DNA from 2 places in the Streptomyces sp. NBC_01591 genome. Region 1 is predicted to be linked to the other one. Evidence: riboswitches for the same ligand, from Rfam matches in the RefSeq annotation. Region 1 holds a riboswitch; the other holds the start of a gene.

Region 1 (7,829 bases):
TACGTACGCCTCACGGTCGTCGATCTGCCGTCGGCAGACCTCGGTCTTCCGGTGCAGACCGAGGTCGAGGTCACGGCGGCCGACAAGGGCGGCGCCGGCGATGTGGACGGCACGCTCGCCGAGCCGCTGGTCCCTGGTGTGTCCTCCGTCGAGCAGGCCTCGGACGGCTCGTCCGCCGGTGACGACAGCGCCTCGCCCGCGGTCTCGCTCGGCAGTGAGCCCGAGGACGGCTGGGCCTCCGGCTGGTGGACCGATCGCTGGCTGTGGACGGTCGGCGGCGGCGTGCTCGGGGCGCTCGCGGCCGTCTTCGGCTACTCCCTGACGCGCGGCAGCGGCCGTCCGTCCCGGGTCCCACCGGGCGTCTGACCCGCGCACTTCGCGGGACGGGCTCCGGACCAGGGGCCCGGCACACCGCAGGACGGGGCCCGAGCCCCCGGGCCCGTCCTGCGGTGGCGGACAGCATCTCCTCCGCCACTGGCCGCCCGCATGCTCCTTGGGCGGCTCCGCGCGACTACATTCGACAACTCACGTACCGTGCAAGGCCGATGACATGTTCCAGGGCGTGCGGTACCGCTGAAGTCAGGTCGCCGCGCACCGAATCGGGTGCGCCACAAGGGAGCGGAGACTTTCATGTCCACGGAGACCGGCCCGGCCATCGATGCCGAGCCGCGGAGCCACCGGATCGTGCCGGGCCCGAAGGGGCTGCCGTTTCTCGGGAACCTGCCGCAGTTCGGAAAGAACCCCCTCGCCTTCTTCGAGCGACTGAGCTCCCACGGGGACATGGTGGGCTGGCGGTTCGGCCCCAACTCATGTGTGTACATAGCTGATCCGGACTGCATAGGCGAGCTGCTCACCGAGACGGAACGCTCCTTCGACCAGCCGGCACTGGGCATCGCCTTCCGAACGGTGATGGGCAACGGCGTGGTGGTCGCCCGCGGCAGGGACTGGCGGCGGAAGCGCTCGCTGGTGCAGCCCTCAGTACGGCCCAAGCAGGTGCGGTCGTACGCGGCGACGATGGCGAGCAGCACGGTGGAGCTGGCGGACACCTGGTCGGGCGGTGAACGCATCGACGTCAAAAGGGAGATGGCGGCGCTGACCCAGCGCATCGCCGTGCGCACCATCTTCGGCGTCGACACGGCGGCCGACGCCGAGGCGATGGGCCGGGCGATGGATGTGGCGCAGCAGGAGATCGGCAAGGAGTTCGCCGGCATAGGCGCGTTGTTGCCGGACTGGGTGCCGACTCCGGGACGGGCCAGGATCAAGAAGGCCGCCGCGGTCATCGACGCCGAGGTGGGCCGGGTCGTCGCTCGTCATCGCGACGGCGGGAACGAGCGCCCCGACCTGCTGAGCCGGCTGTTGACCGCGGTCGACGAGACGGGCGCGCACCTCACCGACCAGGAGATACGCGACGAGACGGTCACGCTGTACATCGGCGGGCACGAGACGACCAGTTCCACGCTGGTGTGGGCCTGGTATCTGCTGGCCCGCAATCCGCGGGCGCGTGCCGCGCTCACCGAGGAACTGGACCGGGTCCTCGGTGACCGGGAGGCGGGGTTCGACGACTACGCGCGGCTGACGTACACCCAGTCCGTGGTCAAGGAGACCCTGCGCCTCTACCCGACGATCTGGCTCGTGACCGGTGTCGCGAAGGAGGGCGCGCGGATCGGCGGTGTTCCGATGCCGGAGGGCACCCGGGTGTGGACCAGCCAGTGGGTGACGCAACGCGATGCGCGGTGGTTCCCCGAGCCGGAGGAGTTCCGCCCCGAACGCTGGGATCCGGAGGCGGGCGACGACATCGCGGAGTACGCCTGGTTCCCGTTCGGCGGCGGCCCACGGGTCTGCCTGGGCACCCGGTTCGCGATGGTCGAGGCGGTGCTGATCCTGGCCGTGCTGGCACGCCGCTTCGAGCTGGACGTGGACCCGGGCGTCATCGAGCCGGTCCCGTCGCTCACGCTGCAACCGGACCGGGAAGTGAGGGCGACGATCCGCACGCGGTGAGGCCGGTGACCGCTTCGGCCCCCCTCTCCCCCGCCCCGTAAGCTGCGCTGCGATCCGAAACGCCGCACGCCGTCCGCGTCGGCCCGGTCCCCGGCCGAGGAGGCTGAAACCTGTGGGCGGTTTCCAGGAAGCCCGGTCGGCGCAGGGCCGCGTCCGGCTCGCCGGCGTACACCGCACGCCCACCGCGCGGGTCCGCCGCTCCGTCCGGCCGCCGCCGGGACACCGTGCTCGGCTGCGGCTGCATGGTGGCCGTGGTGATCGGCCTCGTCGTCCCGGCCGTCGGATCCACACTCGGCGGCACCGTTCTGTGGAGGTGGGCGCGGGACAGCTTCCCTGGTGGGGGTTACGGCTTCGCCGTGGCTGTCGGCGCGCTGATACCGGTGACGTTCATGGCCGGGGCGATATCGGTCGGCACGATGAACCGGGCGGCCGGCAGAGCCCGTTCGGTGCTCAGGGCCGTCGCGGCGGTCCTGAGCTTCGCACTGCTGATGCTGCTCGGCACGGCCTGCGTGGAGATGATGGGCCCGAGCCCCAAACACCATGACCGGACAGGCGGCTGGGCCTATGAGCACTACGCATGGATCTGGGCCGTGGCGCTCCTGGCGGCACTCGTCACGGGAGCGCTGCTGGTGACCGCTCTCGTCCTGCGGACCCGCGGTCGCGCGAAGCGGGACGGCTCGACAGCAACCGGGGAGCGCGTCCTGGTCCAGATGCGCGGCCCGTCCCAGCACCAGACATACCGAACCGATATGTCCGATCTGTCGCGGAGATCAGGTCATGCGGTTCACACTGTCCATGTCGGCCGCCCCGGCCGACGGGCCGTCCGGCCGCACCCGCAGGCTGTCGATCCAACGGGAGAAACACCATGCGTCTCCGCTCCGCTCTCACCGCCGCGCTCTCCGCCGCAGCCGCCCTGACACTGACCGGCACCGCGGCATCGGCACCGGCCGACGCCGCGTCCGCCGGCACCGCGAGCCGCCTCGGAACCTGCCAGGAGAAGGCCCTCGAAGTGCACGCCGCACCCGGCGGACAGCGGAACGTCGCCCATATCGACGTCATCAACAACGGCGCCAGGGCCTGCATGATGGACCGGATCCCCACGATCACCTTCAGGGGCCTCGACGGCTCCGCCGAGACCGTACCGCCCGCCGAGAGCGGTCCCTACGTACTGTCCCCGGGCGAGCGGGCCTACGCCGCCGTACGCACCGCGGACCCGGCGGCCGCCGAGGGCCACGTCGTCGGCAGCCTGTCCGTGGCGGCAGACCCCTCCCATCTGGGTGTCACCTTCGGCGCGGCCACCGTAGGCATGCCCGAGGGAGTCCATGTGTGGGTGCCGGTGACCACGCTGTGGCAGGAGTCGCGCGCCGCGGCGGACCGCGCACTGGCGGACACGCTGGGCTGACGGGCGGCTACGGAACGTAGGCCGCGCCCCGCAGGTCCGCCGGACAGGCCCTACAGGCCGTAGGTCGTCCCGTCGGCGGTCCGCCGCGGGTCGGGAGCCGTCGTCGCGCAGAGCGGACCGCCCTCGAAACCGGCGTTGACCAGGGCAGTCGCACGGCCGGCCGAGTCCACCAGCTTCAGGGCGTGCCACCGTGGCAGCCAGAACACACGTCCGCGGTGCTCCGTGAGCAGTTCCGTGAGGGCTGCCGGAGCATGCGTCCACACCTTCGGCAGGTCGTCGGCGTGGTCGAAGGCGGGACGCAGCTCGATCCAGCCGTCGGCGCCGACGTCACCGGAGGTGAGCAGGAGCTCCACGGCCTGGCCGGGCTCCTGGTGGCACTTCTTGGCATGGATCCAGTGCACGTGGTGACCGGGGCCGTGGCTGGGGCAGTCGTCGTTCTGGATGAGATGGGGGAGCATGGTTCTTCGCCTTCCCGAGGTCATGGACCCCAGGTGCTCTGCCCCGATGGTCCGCTGTTCCCCATACGCCGCGTACGGGGCCGGTCGTCACCCGGAGCACCCGCAGCGGAGCGGGGTGCCGTCCAGTCAGCCGGGGCTGTGCACTGGAACTCATGACCTGCGAGAACCGTATCCCACGGACGACGTTGCCCGACGGGTGGTCAGGTCTCAGCCGTGCAGCAGGACCGGGAAGGCCTCCATGTCGTTCTGCGTCATCACCGGCAGCTTGCGGACCTCCTCGTCCGCGATGGCCGCCCGCAGCCGGGGGAAGCGCGCGAACAGTGCGGGCAGGGCGATGGCGGCCTCGACGCGGGAGAGTGCCGCTCCGGGGCAGATGTGGGGGCCGTGACCGAAGGTCATGTGACGGATCGGGGTCGGCCGGGTGATGTCGAAGGCGTCGGCGTCCGTCCCGTGCTGCTCGATGTCACGGCCGATGGCGCGATAGGAGATCACCACTCCTTCGCCCTTCGCGATCACGTCGTCGCCCACGTGGATGTCCTCCGTGGCGAACCGCATCAGCAGATGGGTGGTGGGGGTGTCCCAGCGCAGGGTCTCCTCGATCACCGTATCCCACGGGATCTCACCGTCGAGGACCCTGTTCAGCTGGTCGGGGTGGGTGAGCAGGGCCCGTACGGCGTTCAGGATCAGCCCGATGGTGGTCTCGTGCCCGGCGGCCACCATCGCCTTGAGATTGCCCACCACCTCTTCCTCGGTGAGGGGTTCGCCGCCTTCCTCGGCAAGGATGAGCGCGCTGGTGAGGTCGTCGGTGGGATGCGCGGTCTTCTCGCGTACGAGAGCGGCGTAGAACACGTCCAACTCGGCGAGCAGCGCCAGGCGTTCCTCATGCGGCGTGAGCATGGAGAAGAACGCCTTGTACCGCTTCATCAGCATGGGGTGCTCGGCCTCGTCCACGCCCATCAGCATGCCGACGACCCGCATCGGCAGCGGCTGGGCGAACACGGACTTGAGGTCGACCACACCGTTCTCGCTCCTCTCGCCCTGTTCGGCGAGGGCATCGAGTAACTCCGCGGTGAACTTCTCGATCTCCGGGCGTATTTCCTCCAGCCGACGCGGCGTGAGCGCCTGGGAGGTCTTGGTACGCAGTCGTCGGTGCTCGGCACCGTCCACGGTGAACATGGAACGCCCGGCGTCGATCATGCCGATCAGTGGCCACTCGTACGTGACCTCGCCGCTCTGCCAGAGCCCCCAGACATCGATGTCCTTGACCAGGCGGGGATCGACGAGCAGTCGGCGGGCCAGGGCGTGCCGGGTGACGGTCAGAGCGGGGACGCCGAGCAGTTCGATCCTGGCGAGCGGACCGGCGTCACGCAGGCATGCCGTCTCTCCGTCCAGGTCCTGGACCAGCGGGTCGATGACGACGACCCCGCCACTCGAAGCGGCTTCCCGGGCGGCGGCGTGCGGGCAGTTCAAGACGGGGCTCCTGTCGGACGGACGGGGGCGAAGCGGACGGGCAATGCGGTCATCCCCCGCAGGAAGGCGGACTGCCGCCGGACCAACTCGGATACGGGAACGGACAGTTCCAGGTCGGGGAGCCGGTCGAGCAGCACCTCGATCCCGGTGCGGGCGATGATTTCGGCGATCTCCTGCGCGGGGAAGGGGCAGCGGTATTCGCCATGGCTGAACGCCAGGTGGGCGCTGTTGCCGCGCTGGCCGGACGGTCCTCCCGAGGCCGAGAGGTGCTGCCGGATGTGCGGATCGGCGTTGGCGGCGCCCAGGCCCAGCAGCAGCATGTCCCCGGCACGGATGCTCCGGCCTCCGAGCCGGGTGTCGCGGGCCGCCCAGCGACCGGCGAGGATCTGCGTCGGGCCTTCCTCCCAGAGCACCTCGTTCATGGCTTCGGCGACGCTGTGCCGGCCACCGGTGAGCGCGACGGCGAACTGGTCGTCGGTGAGCATCAGCCGGAGCGAGTTCCCGATCCAGTCGGCGGTGGTGAGGTGCCCCGCGGCCGTGATGGCCATCAGGTCGAGTACGTACTCCTCGTCGGTGAACTCCCCGGCGTACGCCAGCATGCGCGAGGTCACGTCGTTTCCGGGCGCGCCCCGCCGGGCCGCCAGCAGCCGCTGCATGTGTTCGCCGAACCGCAGATGGGCCTCCTGCGCGCCCGGTCCGCCGTCGGCCAGATCCCTGAGCACCTCGGCGATCCGCGGCCCGTCCGCATCGGGGAATCCGACCAGCCGGGCAAGGACGAGCACCGGCAGCGGAATGGCGAAATCGGCGATCAGGTCCGCCGTGCCGCGGTCACAGAACCCGTCGACTAGGCGATCGGCCAACTCCTCGCAGTCCCGGCGGAGTTCGGAGTGCTCGACCTCCTCCAGCGCCTGCCCGACCATCGCGGCGTGACGCCGGTGCTCGGCCCCGGCGGTGAAGTAGATGGACGGCATCGGGCGGCCGACCATCGGTAACAGCGGCCAGTCCTCGGGGATTTTCCCCCACTGGTTCCACAGCCCGACGTCCCTGGGGAACAACCCGCCGTCGCTGGTGACCTGGTGGAGTTCGCGGTAGCCGATGACCAGCCAGGCCGGAACCCCGCCGGGCAGCTCGACGGGCACGACAGGTCCGTGTTCGCTCCGCATGGCGCGGTAGACGGCATGGGGTTCGGTGTGGAACTCGGGTCCGCTGAGTGGCACGGCGGACACACCGGCACCTGCCGGACAGCGTCCGGCGGTGGTCGCCGGGGACACGGACGGGCGTTCGGGCACCGCGGATGCGGGCGTCGTCATCGTACGGAATCTCCTGTGACGAAGGCTTCGCTCGTTGCGGTGGTCGGTTGATCAACGCGGCTTCACTATAGGGAAATTCGGTGAGCCTTCAGGCACTATTCGCGACCGTTCTCGCCACTTTTCCGATCCGGATGGCCCGATTTCTGATCACGATTGATCAAAAGGGCGGGGATGCGCCACACCCGGCCGCGAAGCGCCACCGAACACTGCCCGTAGCGCTGCCTTCAAGATCGGTGCGAGCGTGGGCAGTTACGAGGGCAAGGTGTCCGCCCGTTCGTACGATCTCACCGTGCACGGCAAGAACGCACCGTCGCAGGTCGTCATGGACCACAGCCGCCTGCACCGGCTGAACTCGGCGGCGGAGTTCGCCGCGGCCGGTTCCGGCTGGTTCACCGACCCCGCGACCGGGATCACGGAGATCAAGACACCGCCCGTCTCCACCGGGCGCGGCTTCACGGTCGAGCTGCGGAAGTAGCCGACGACCCCGGCAGTGCAGGGGCCGGGGGCCGTCTCCGGACGGTCCTCGGCCCCTGCGCCCGCCCCGCTACGGCTTGCGGGCGACCGCACCGTAGATCGGCACCGGCTGCGTCTCCACCGGAAGCCCGCCGAGGCTGAGCTCCGGATGCCAGTCGACGACCTGGACGAGGCCCGGCTCCATCACTTCCAGCCCGTCGAAGAACCGGCTGACACCGCGATGCGATCTCGGTACGAGCGTCACACCGCCCGCCGCGTACGAGGCCACACCCTTTTCCACATTCTCTGGGTCGAAGTCACCGGTGAGCTGTGACAGCACAAGAAAACTCCCGGCAGGGAGCTGCTCCACCAGCCGCTCCACCAGGGCGTACGCCCCCTCGCGGTTCCCCTCCCCCTCGCCGCCGTCGCCGACGAAGTGCAGCAGAGCGATGAGGGAGAGCGCGACGGGCCGGTCGAAGTCGATCACGTCGGCGGCGAGTTCGAGGATCCTCTCCGGCTCCCGCACATCGGCGTCGAGGTACGCCGTCACTCCTTCGGCGGTCCCGCTCAACAGTGCTTCGGCGTGGGCCAGGACGATGGGGTCGTTGTCCACGTACACGACCCGTGCGTCGGGAGCCGCGCTCTGGACGATCTGGTGCAGGTTGGGCTCGGTGGGAATGCCGGAGCCGATATCGAGGAACTGCCGTATCCCCGCCTCCCCCGTGAGCCAGCGCATCG
Region 2 (7,829 bases), 5.1 Mb from region 1:
TCACAGGCTGCACTTCTTTACCCACGACACACGGGGTGTAGCGGCGACTTGACAGTCCGTTCCCTGATTTCCACCGAGACCCGGCAAGTACCACTAGACGCGCGAAAGGCGCTTCAGGAGCAAGACGGACGCAACGGGCCTGGCGCCCGCCTTCGCCACTCCGTCGGCGACTTCACGGTCGGTGGAGACCACCACGACGGGCCTGCCCGGAGGTTCGGCGCGCGCCAGCTGACGGATGAGCTCGTCGGCGGTCACACCGGGCTTGCTGAACAGCACCCGGACCCCGCGCGGTGGCGCGAGCAGCACCGGGGCGGCCAGTTCGGCCCCGTCGAAGACGCAGGTCATCTCGGCACCGGTCTGCGCGGCGAGCACCGAGAGCCCGCCCAGCAGCCGCAGCCGCTGCTTCTCCAGCGGCAGTTGCGGATAGCCGGTCTTGGTGACGTTGTAGCCGTCGACGATCAGATGGGCCTGCGGCAGCGCGAGCAACTGGTCGAGCAGGGCCGGGTCGGTCTCCGAAAGGGCCCTGGCGGCAATGTCCTTGGGCGACATCCGGCCCGGCTCGACCGCGTCGACACTGTCCGCGGGGCGGATCGAGGAGGGCGGCAGGGCCAGTTCGCGACGGAGCCCGCTCGCCGCGTCGAGCACCGTGTCCAGCAGCAGCCGCAGCCGCATGTCCTCGACCGAGCGGCCCTCCCTGGCGGCCCGGCGGCCCGCCTCGACGGACGCCTCGGCCTCGCCGAGCCGTGCCTTGAGCCGGCGGCTCTCGCTCTCGGCCGCGGAGACCTGGGCGGCGGCCTCGGACCGCGCGACGTCGGCCTCGGCCCGGCTGCGGCGCAACGCCGCCTCGCCGCGCTTGACCTCGTTGACGGCGCTGCGCAGCTTGCGCTGAAGGGATTCGGCTTCCTTGCGGGCCGCGTCCAGCTCGCCGCGCAGCCGCTCCGTCTCGCTCTTCGTCTGCGAGCGGGCCCGGACGAGTTCCTCGCGCAGCCGCTCCAGTTCGCGACGGCTCTCCTCGTCGGCGCGCTCGGCGTCCGCGCGCTGGGCCTCCTCACCGGCGGCGGCGACCAGCTTCACCCAGCCCGGCGGGCGCAGCACATAGGCCGCCGCGGCCACGTCGACGGGGTCGGCGGCGGCAGGCGGCGCACCGGCCTCCAGGGCGTCGGCCAGCTCCGGCTGGCCCTCCTTGAGCCGCTCGCCGATGCGCTGCCGGAACAGCGCGTCGCCCTCCAGGGCGGCGGCCATCGCGTTCCCGGCGAACTTGGCACGCCGGGTCGGGGTGAAACGGGCGTACTGGCGCAGCTGGGCCGGGAGTTCGGTGACCGTCAGGCCGCCGAAGGCGTCCGACACCAGCGCGACGACCCGCCGCCGTACGCCTTCGGGCAGGGGGCGGTCGAGCGCCTCGACGGCGTCGTCGGCCGCCTCGGCCGACTCGGCGCCGCTATCGGGCTGCTCCACCATCCGTCACCCCAAATGTCTGTGGGCGCGGCTCCGTCAGGAGTCGGCACCCGGCCTGTCCACCAGTTCGATCTGGTCCACCGCGTTGCACCAACGGCAGCGCACCGACTCGATGGTCTCACTGACCACCTCGCGTTCCTCGACGCTGGACTCACCGGCCAGGTCGAGATGGACATACTCGACGACCTTCGAGGAGCGCGTCACGTCGAAGCGCGTGAGATTTCCGCAGAGCGTGCAGCGCCAGCGAGTCCCGTCGGTCGGCTGGGGAACCGTCGTCATCGTTGCGTCCTCTTTCGTCGAGCCTCGTGCTGCCTTGCTTCAAGGATCTCGCGGTGCGCCGTCGAACTGCGGATGTCCTTCCGTAACCCTACGGCCTCACCGCGTCCGCCCGACACGGCGAGGCGGTCTGTCCCGTTCCCTCCGCTTGCGTCATGCTCTGTTCATGATCGATCGGCGAGCTGTGACCGGCAGGCTGACCGGCGGACTGCTACGGACGGTCACCTCGGGTGGGCCACTGGTGACCCACGCCCTGATCACGGCCTGCTCCCTGGTCTTCGTGATCAGCCCGCTGTCCGGCTTCAACCCGGTCCCCGGAACCGCCGACGCCCTGCTCGCCGCCCAGGCCGGGTACTTCGAGCGCTGGGGCGTGATCCCGAGTGAGCTGTGGGACGGCTCCGCACACGCCCTGCTCACCCCGCTCACCGCCCTCTTCGTGCACGGCAGCTGGCTGCATCTGCTCGGCAACGTGCTCTTCCTGTACGTGTTCGGGGCGATGACCGAGGAGCGCATGGGCCGGGTCGGGTTCACCTTCTTCTACGTGATCTCCGGCTACCTCGCCCTGGTCGCCTACGCGGCCGCGCACGCCACGTCCGACCAGACGCTGGTGGGCGCGTCCGGGGCGATCTCGGCGGTGCTCGGGGCGTTCCTGTACCTGTTCCCCAGGGCCCGGGTCACCAGCCTGTTCCCGTTCCTCTTCTTCCTGCCGCTGCGCTTCCCCGCCTGGATCGTGCTGGTCTTCTGGTTCGTCCTGCAGTGGCTGGCGGTCCAGGGCGCGGGCAGCGGGGGGCCGGGCGTCGCCTATCTGGCCCATGTGGTGGGCTTCGCCCTCGGCTTCCTCTACGCCTGGGGGCGTTACCGGCGTACGGATAGAGTGAAGGCACCAGCCACGGCCACCGAGGGAGAAAGCCAGCCTTGATCACCGCGATCGTGCTCATCAAAACCAGCGTGGACCGGATTCCCGAGATCGCCGAGGCCATCGCCGCGCTGGACAGTGTCAGCGAGGTCTTCTCGGTCACCGGTACGTACGACCTGATCGCCATGGTCCGGGTGCCCAGGCACGACGATCTCGCCGATGTCATCCCCGGCCGGATCAGCAAGATCCCGGGCGTCGAGGCCACCGACACGCATGTGGCGTTCCGTACCTACTCGCAGCACGACCTGGAGGCCGCCTTCGCCATCGGCCTCGACGCTTGAGTACGCACTTCACCACCGCGCAGCACTTCGGCGGGGGACGGGCCCACAGGCTGCCCGTCCCCCGCCGAAGTGCTGTGTGCCGTCAGAGCTGCGCCGCACCCCGGTCCGGGACGCAGCGGCCGTCCTCGGTGCGGTACTTCCACTGGGCGCCCTTGCTCACGAGCTCCTTGACCGCACGGACGAAACGCTCGATGTGCTCGTCCGGCGTACCGGCGCCGAAGCTCACCCGGATCGCGTTGAGCAGGGGGGTCCCCCCGGTCGAGCCTGTTCGAGACTGGGGGAACTCGCCCGGCTCGGCCTCGGGCGCGCCGCACTCGCCGACCTCCTGCGGGTCGCTGCCCAGCAGGGTGCGGACCAGCGGGTGGGCGCAGAAGAGTCCGTCGCGGACCCCGATGCCGTACTCGGCGGAGAGCGCGGCGGCGAAGTGCGAGCTGTTCCAGCCCTCCACCACGAAGGAGATGACGCCGACCCGCGGGGCGTCGTCGCCGAACAGCGAGAGCACCTTGACCTCGGGAACCTCGGCGAGGCCCGCCCGGACCGCGCCCACGAGGTGCTGCTCCCGGGCGACCAGGTTGTCGAAGCCCGCCTCGGTGAGCGCCTTGCAGGCGGAGGCGATGGAGTACACGCCGATGACGTTGGGGGAGCCGGCCTCGTGGCGGGCAGCGGTGGAGTGCCACTCGACGTCCACGCCGCCGTCGGTGCGGCGGGCGACCTTGCGCGAGGCGCCGCCGCCCGCGAGGTAGGGCTCGGCCCGCTGCAGCCAGTCGGCCCGGCCGGCGAGGACGCCCGAGCCGAAGGGCGCGTACAGCTTGTGTCCGGAGAAGGCGACCCAGTCGACGTCCAGCTCGGCGATGTCGACGGGGTGGTGCGGGGCGAGCTGCGCGGCGTCCAGCACGATCCGGGCACCGTGCGCGTGCGCGGCGGCGGCCAGCTCCTTCACCGGCCACAGTTCGCCGGTGACGTTGGAGGCGCCGGTGACGCAGACCAGCGCGGGGCCGTAGGGCTCGCGGTCGGCGAGCGCCCGCTCCAGCGTCTCGACGGCCTGGGCGGGGGTGCGCGGGGCGTTCAGGTAGGTCACCCGGGCGTCGCGCCACGGCAGCAGCGAGGCGTGGTGCTCGGTCTCGTAGACGAAAACCTGGCAGTCGGCCGGGACGACCGCGGCCAGCAGGTTCAGCGAGTCGGTGGTCGAGCGGGTGAAGATCACCTGGTCGTCGGCGCGGCAGCCGAGGAACTCCGCGACGGTCGCGCGGCTGTTCTCGAAGAGGTCCGTGGAGAGCTGCGAGAGGTAGCCGGCCCCGCGGTGGACGCTGCCGTAGTACGGGGCGTACGCGGCGACGTCGTCCCAGACACGCTGCAGCGCGGGGGCGCTGGCGGCGTAGTCGAGAGCGGCGTAGGTGACCTCACCACCCGTGACCAGCGGAACCGTCACATCCCTGCCCAGAACCGACAGAGGGGCACAAAGCGACTGGTCGGCGGCAGCGGTGAAGACAGACATGGCGAACTCCCGTAAGAGGCAGGCGAAACGCATGCGCCGGCGGATACGCGGCAGCGCAGCGGAAAGAGAAAGAGGGTGTGCGGAAGAGGGCCGAAGGCCCTATCGCATTCGCGTGCTCACAAGAGACTCCCTAGGGACCAGGACCCCGGGGGTTGGCATTCACAGATGCCGAGGGGCCCGCGCTTGCCGCAGACCTCGCTGCCTACGGCCTGGTCTTCACCCGGGGCACCCCGCCACGGACGGAGGGTTGCCGGACAGCGGGCCGGGGCCGTAGTCGCTGTCACTCATGACCTGCCCAGCATCTTGCCATACGTACGAAAACGCGCAAGGCGCAGTCCAGGATCCGGACTGCGCCCCTGCGCCACATTTCCGCCCGTTCAGGCGTTGCTGACCGCCACCCAGCGCTCCAGCGCGCGTGCCGCCGCCCCCGAGTCGATGGACTCGGCGGCCTTCGCGATCCCGGCCGCGAGCTGCTCGTTCAGCGTGTCGTCCGTCGGGTCGAGAGCCGCCAGGGCCGCCGCCGAGTTGAGCAGCACGGCTTCCCGGGCGGGCCCCCGCTCACCGGCCAGCACGCGCCGGGCCACGTCGGCGTTGTACGAGGCGTCCGCACCGCGCAGGGCCTGCACGGGCACCAGCTCCAGGCCGACGTCGCGCGGGTCGAACGCCTCCTCGCGCACCGTTCCGTCCCGGACCACCCAGACCCGCGAGGTCGCGGTCGTCGTCAGCTCGTCCAGGCCGTCGTCGCCGCGGAAGACCAGCGCCGAATTGCCGCGCTCGGCAAGGACACCGGCGACGATCGGCGCCATCTTCAGGTCGGCGACACCGACGGCCTGGGAACGCACCCTGGCCGGGTTGGTGAGCGGCCCCAGAATGTTGAACGTCGTCGGCGTGCCGAGCTCCTTGCGGGCCCTGGCGACGTAACGCAGTGCGGGGTGGAACTTCACCGCGAAGCAGAAGGTGATGCCCGCCTCCTCGGCGACCTCGACGACCCGCTGCGCGCTGAGGTCCAGGTTGACGCCGAGCTTCTCCAGCACGTCGGAGGAACCGCTCGCCGACGAGGAGGCGCGGTTGCCGTGCTTGACGACCTTGGCGCCGGTGCCGGCGATGACGACCGCCGACATGGTGGAGATGTTGACCGTCTTGGCGAGGTCGCCGCCGGTGCCGACGATGTCGACCGTACGACCGGGCACGTGGATGGTGTTGGCGTGCTCGTACATCGCCCGTACCAGGCCGGACACCTCGTCGATCGTCTCGCCCTTGGCACGCAGGGCCACCGCGAATCCGGCGATCTGCACATCGGACGCGTCACCGCTCATGATGCGGTCCATCGCCCACGCGGTGTCGTCGGCGGTGAGGTTCTCGCCGCGCATCAGGGGGTTCAGCACACCGGGCCAGGAACGGTCCGCCACGCTGTCGCCGCCGATCGGGGTCACAACGTTCATGGTCCGCTCCTGGGTCCACAGCCGGTAAAAGGGATCACCTCCACCCTATCGAGCGCCAGGGGCAGCAAAGAGCCCCGTCCATCGAATGGACGGGGCTCCTGCTGTGGCGATCAGTTCAGGCGATCAGTGGTGACCGTGGCCGCTGGTGATCTCCTTGTACTCCTCGACGGTGGGCTTGGCGATCTGGTTGTTCTCGCCGAAGTAGCCCTTGCTGAGCCGGGCCCGCAGCTTCTGCAGGAGAGACACCTTGCGCTCGACACCGTTCTCGTCGACCGTCGGGCCGATCTCGACCGGCTTGTACTGCTCGTGCGCGGTGAGCGTGTGCAGCTGCTCGGGGCCGAGCGGCTCGTGGATCTCGACGAACTCACCGTGCGGCAGGCGCTTGATGATGCCGGACTCGCGCCCGTGCAGCACCTTCTCCTTGTCGCGGCGCTGGAGGCCGAGGCAGATCCGCCGGGTGGCGACGAACGCGATGACCGGGCCGACGAAGATGAAGATCCGGACGAACCAGGAGATGGCGTTCAGCGACAGGTGGAAGTGCGTGGCCCACAGGTCGTTGGCACCGCCGATGAAGACGACGACGTACTCGGTGATCCAGGCGACGCCGAAGGCCGTCCGGGTCGGGGCGTTGCGCGGGCGGTCCAGGATGTGGTGCTCGCGCTTGTCCCCGGTGATCCAGGACTCGACGAACGGGTAGACGGCGATGATCCCGAGCACCAGTCCGAAGGCCATCAGCGGGATGAACACACCCAGGACGAGCGTGTGACCCCAGAGGTTGATCTCCCAGCCGGGCATCACTCGGATCAGACCCTCGGCGAAGCCCATGTACCAGTCGGGCTGGGCGCCGGTGGACACCTGGTCCGGGCGGTACGGGCCGATGTTCCAGATCGGGTTGATCGTGGCGATCGCCGCGATGATGGCGATGATGCCGAAGACCAGGAAGAAGAAGCCACCGGCCTTCGCCATGTACACCGGCAGCAGCGGCATGCCGACGACGTTCTTGTTGGTGCGGCCGGGACCCGCGAACTGCGTGTGCTTGTGGTAGAAGACCAGGATCAGGTGCGCCACCAGCAGACCGAGCATGATGCCCGGCAGCAGCAGGATGTGGATCGAGTAGAACCGGGCGACGAAGTCGTGACCGGGGAACTCTCCGCCGAACAGGAACATCGAGAGGTACGTGCCGACGATCGGCGTCGACAGGATCGCGCCCTGGGTGAAGCGGACACCCGTACCGGACAGCAGGTCGTCCGGGAGCGAGTAGCCGGTGAAGCCGGTGAACATACCCAGCACGAACAGCAGGAAGCCGAACAGCCAGTTGATCTCACGCGGCTTGCGGAACGCCCCCGTGAAGAAGACGCGCATCATGTGCACGAACATGCCGGCCAGGAAGATCAGCGCGGCCCAGTGGTGGATCTGGCGAACCAGCAGACCACCGCGGACGTCGAAGCTGATGTCCAGCGTCGAGGCGTAGGCCTGCGACATCCGGATGCCCTGCATCGGCTCGTACGAGCCGTGGTACACGACCTCGCCCATGCTCGGTTCGAAGAACAGCGTCAGATACACACCCGTGAGGATGATGATGATGAAGCTGTAGAGCGCGATCTCCCCGAGCATGAAGGACCAGTGGTCCGGGAAGATCTTGCGCATGTTGGCCTTGGCCAGGGAGTAGATCCCGAGCCGGCCGTCCGCCCAGTCGGCCACCCGCTCACCGGCGGGCGCCTTGCGATTGCCCGGTGCGGCAGCACCAGATGTGTTCGTGGTCGCAGTACTCATCCGCGCTCCCAGAATGCAGGACCGACGGGCTCTTCGAAGTCACCGAGCGCTTCGAGGTTGCCCTCGGCGTTCACACCGATCCGCAGCTGCGGAAGGGCGTGACCGGCCGGACCGAAGATGACGCGGGCGCCGTCGGAGAGGTCGAAGGTGGACTGGTGGCACGGGCAGAGCACGTGGTGCGTCTGCTGCTC

The links. A riboswitch is a leader RNA that binds a small molecule or an ion and turns the genes downstream of it on or off. The one in region 1 is predicted to bind S-adenosylmethionine.
Region 2: another riboswitch for S-adenosylmethionine. It lies ahead of OG978_RS11670 (aminotransferase class V-fold PLP-dependent enzyme); the one in region 1 lies ahead of OG978_RS35275 (hypothetical protein).

What each region holds. Positions count from the first base shown of each region.
Region 1 covers NZ_CP109327.1:7,611,160-7,618,988, reverse strand. The annotation lists gene OG978_RS35295 (hypothetical protein) at 1-366, shown strand, start outside; gene OG978_RS35290 (cytochrome P450) at 631-1,998, shown strand; gene OG978_RS35285 (hypothetical protein) at 2,241-2,915, shown strand; gene OG978_RS35280 (DUF4232 domain-containing protein) at 2,864-3,400, shown strand; gene OG978_RS35275 (hypothetical protein) at 3,451-3,858, opposite strand; SAM riboswitch class IV at 3,907-4,016, opposite strand; gene OG978_RS35270 (cytochrome P450 family protein) at 4,066-5,328, opposite strand; gene OG978_RS35265 (cytochrome P450) at 5,325-6,638, opposite strand; gene OG978_RS35260 (hypothetical protein) at 6,880-7,113, shown strand; gene OG978_RS35255 (SAM-dependent methyltransferase) at 7,183-7,829, opposite strand, start outside.
Region 2 covers NZ_CP109327.1:2,498,344-2,506,172, forward strand. The annotation lists gene OG978_RS11650 (NYN domain-containing protein) at 94-1,455, opposite strand; gene OG978_RS11655 (hypothetical protein) at 1,492-1,734, opposite strand; gene OG978_RS11660 (rhomboid family intramembrane serine protease) at 1,898-2,650, shown strand; gene OG978_RS11665 (Lrp/AsnC family transcriptional regulator) at 2,647-2,928, shown strand; gene OG978_RS11670 (aminotransferase class V-fold PLP-dependent enzyme) at 3,011-4,423, opposite strand; SAM riboswitch class IV at 4,598-4,715, opposite strand; gene trpD (anthranilate phosphoribosyltransferase) at 4,801-5,865, opposite strand; gene qcrB (cytochrome bc1 complex cytochrome b subunit) at 5,989-7,638, opposite strand; gene qcrA (cytochrome bc1 complex Rieske iron-sulfur subunit) at 7,635-7,829, opposite strand, start outside.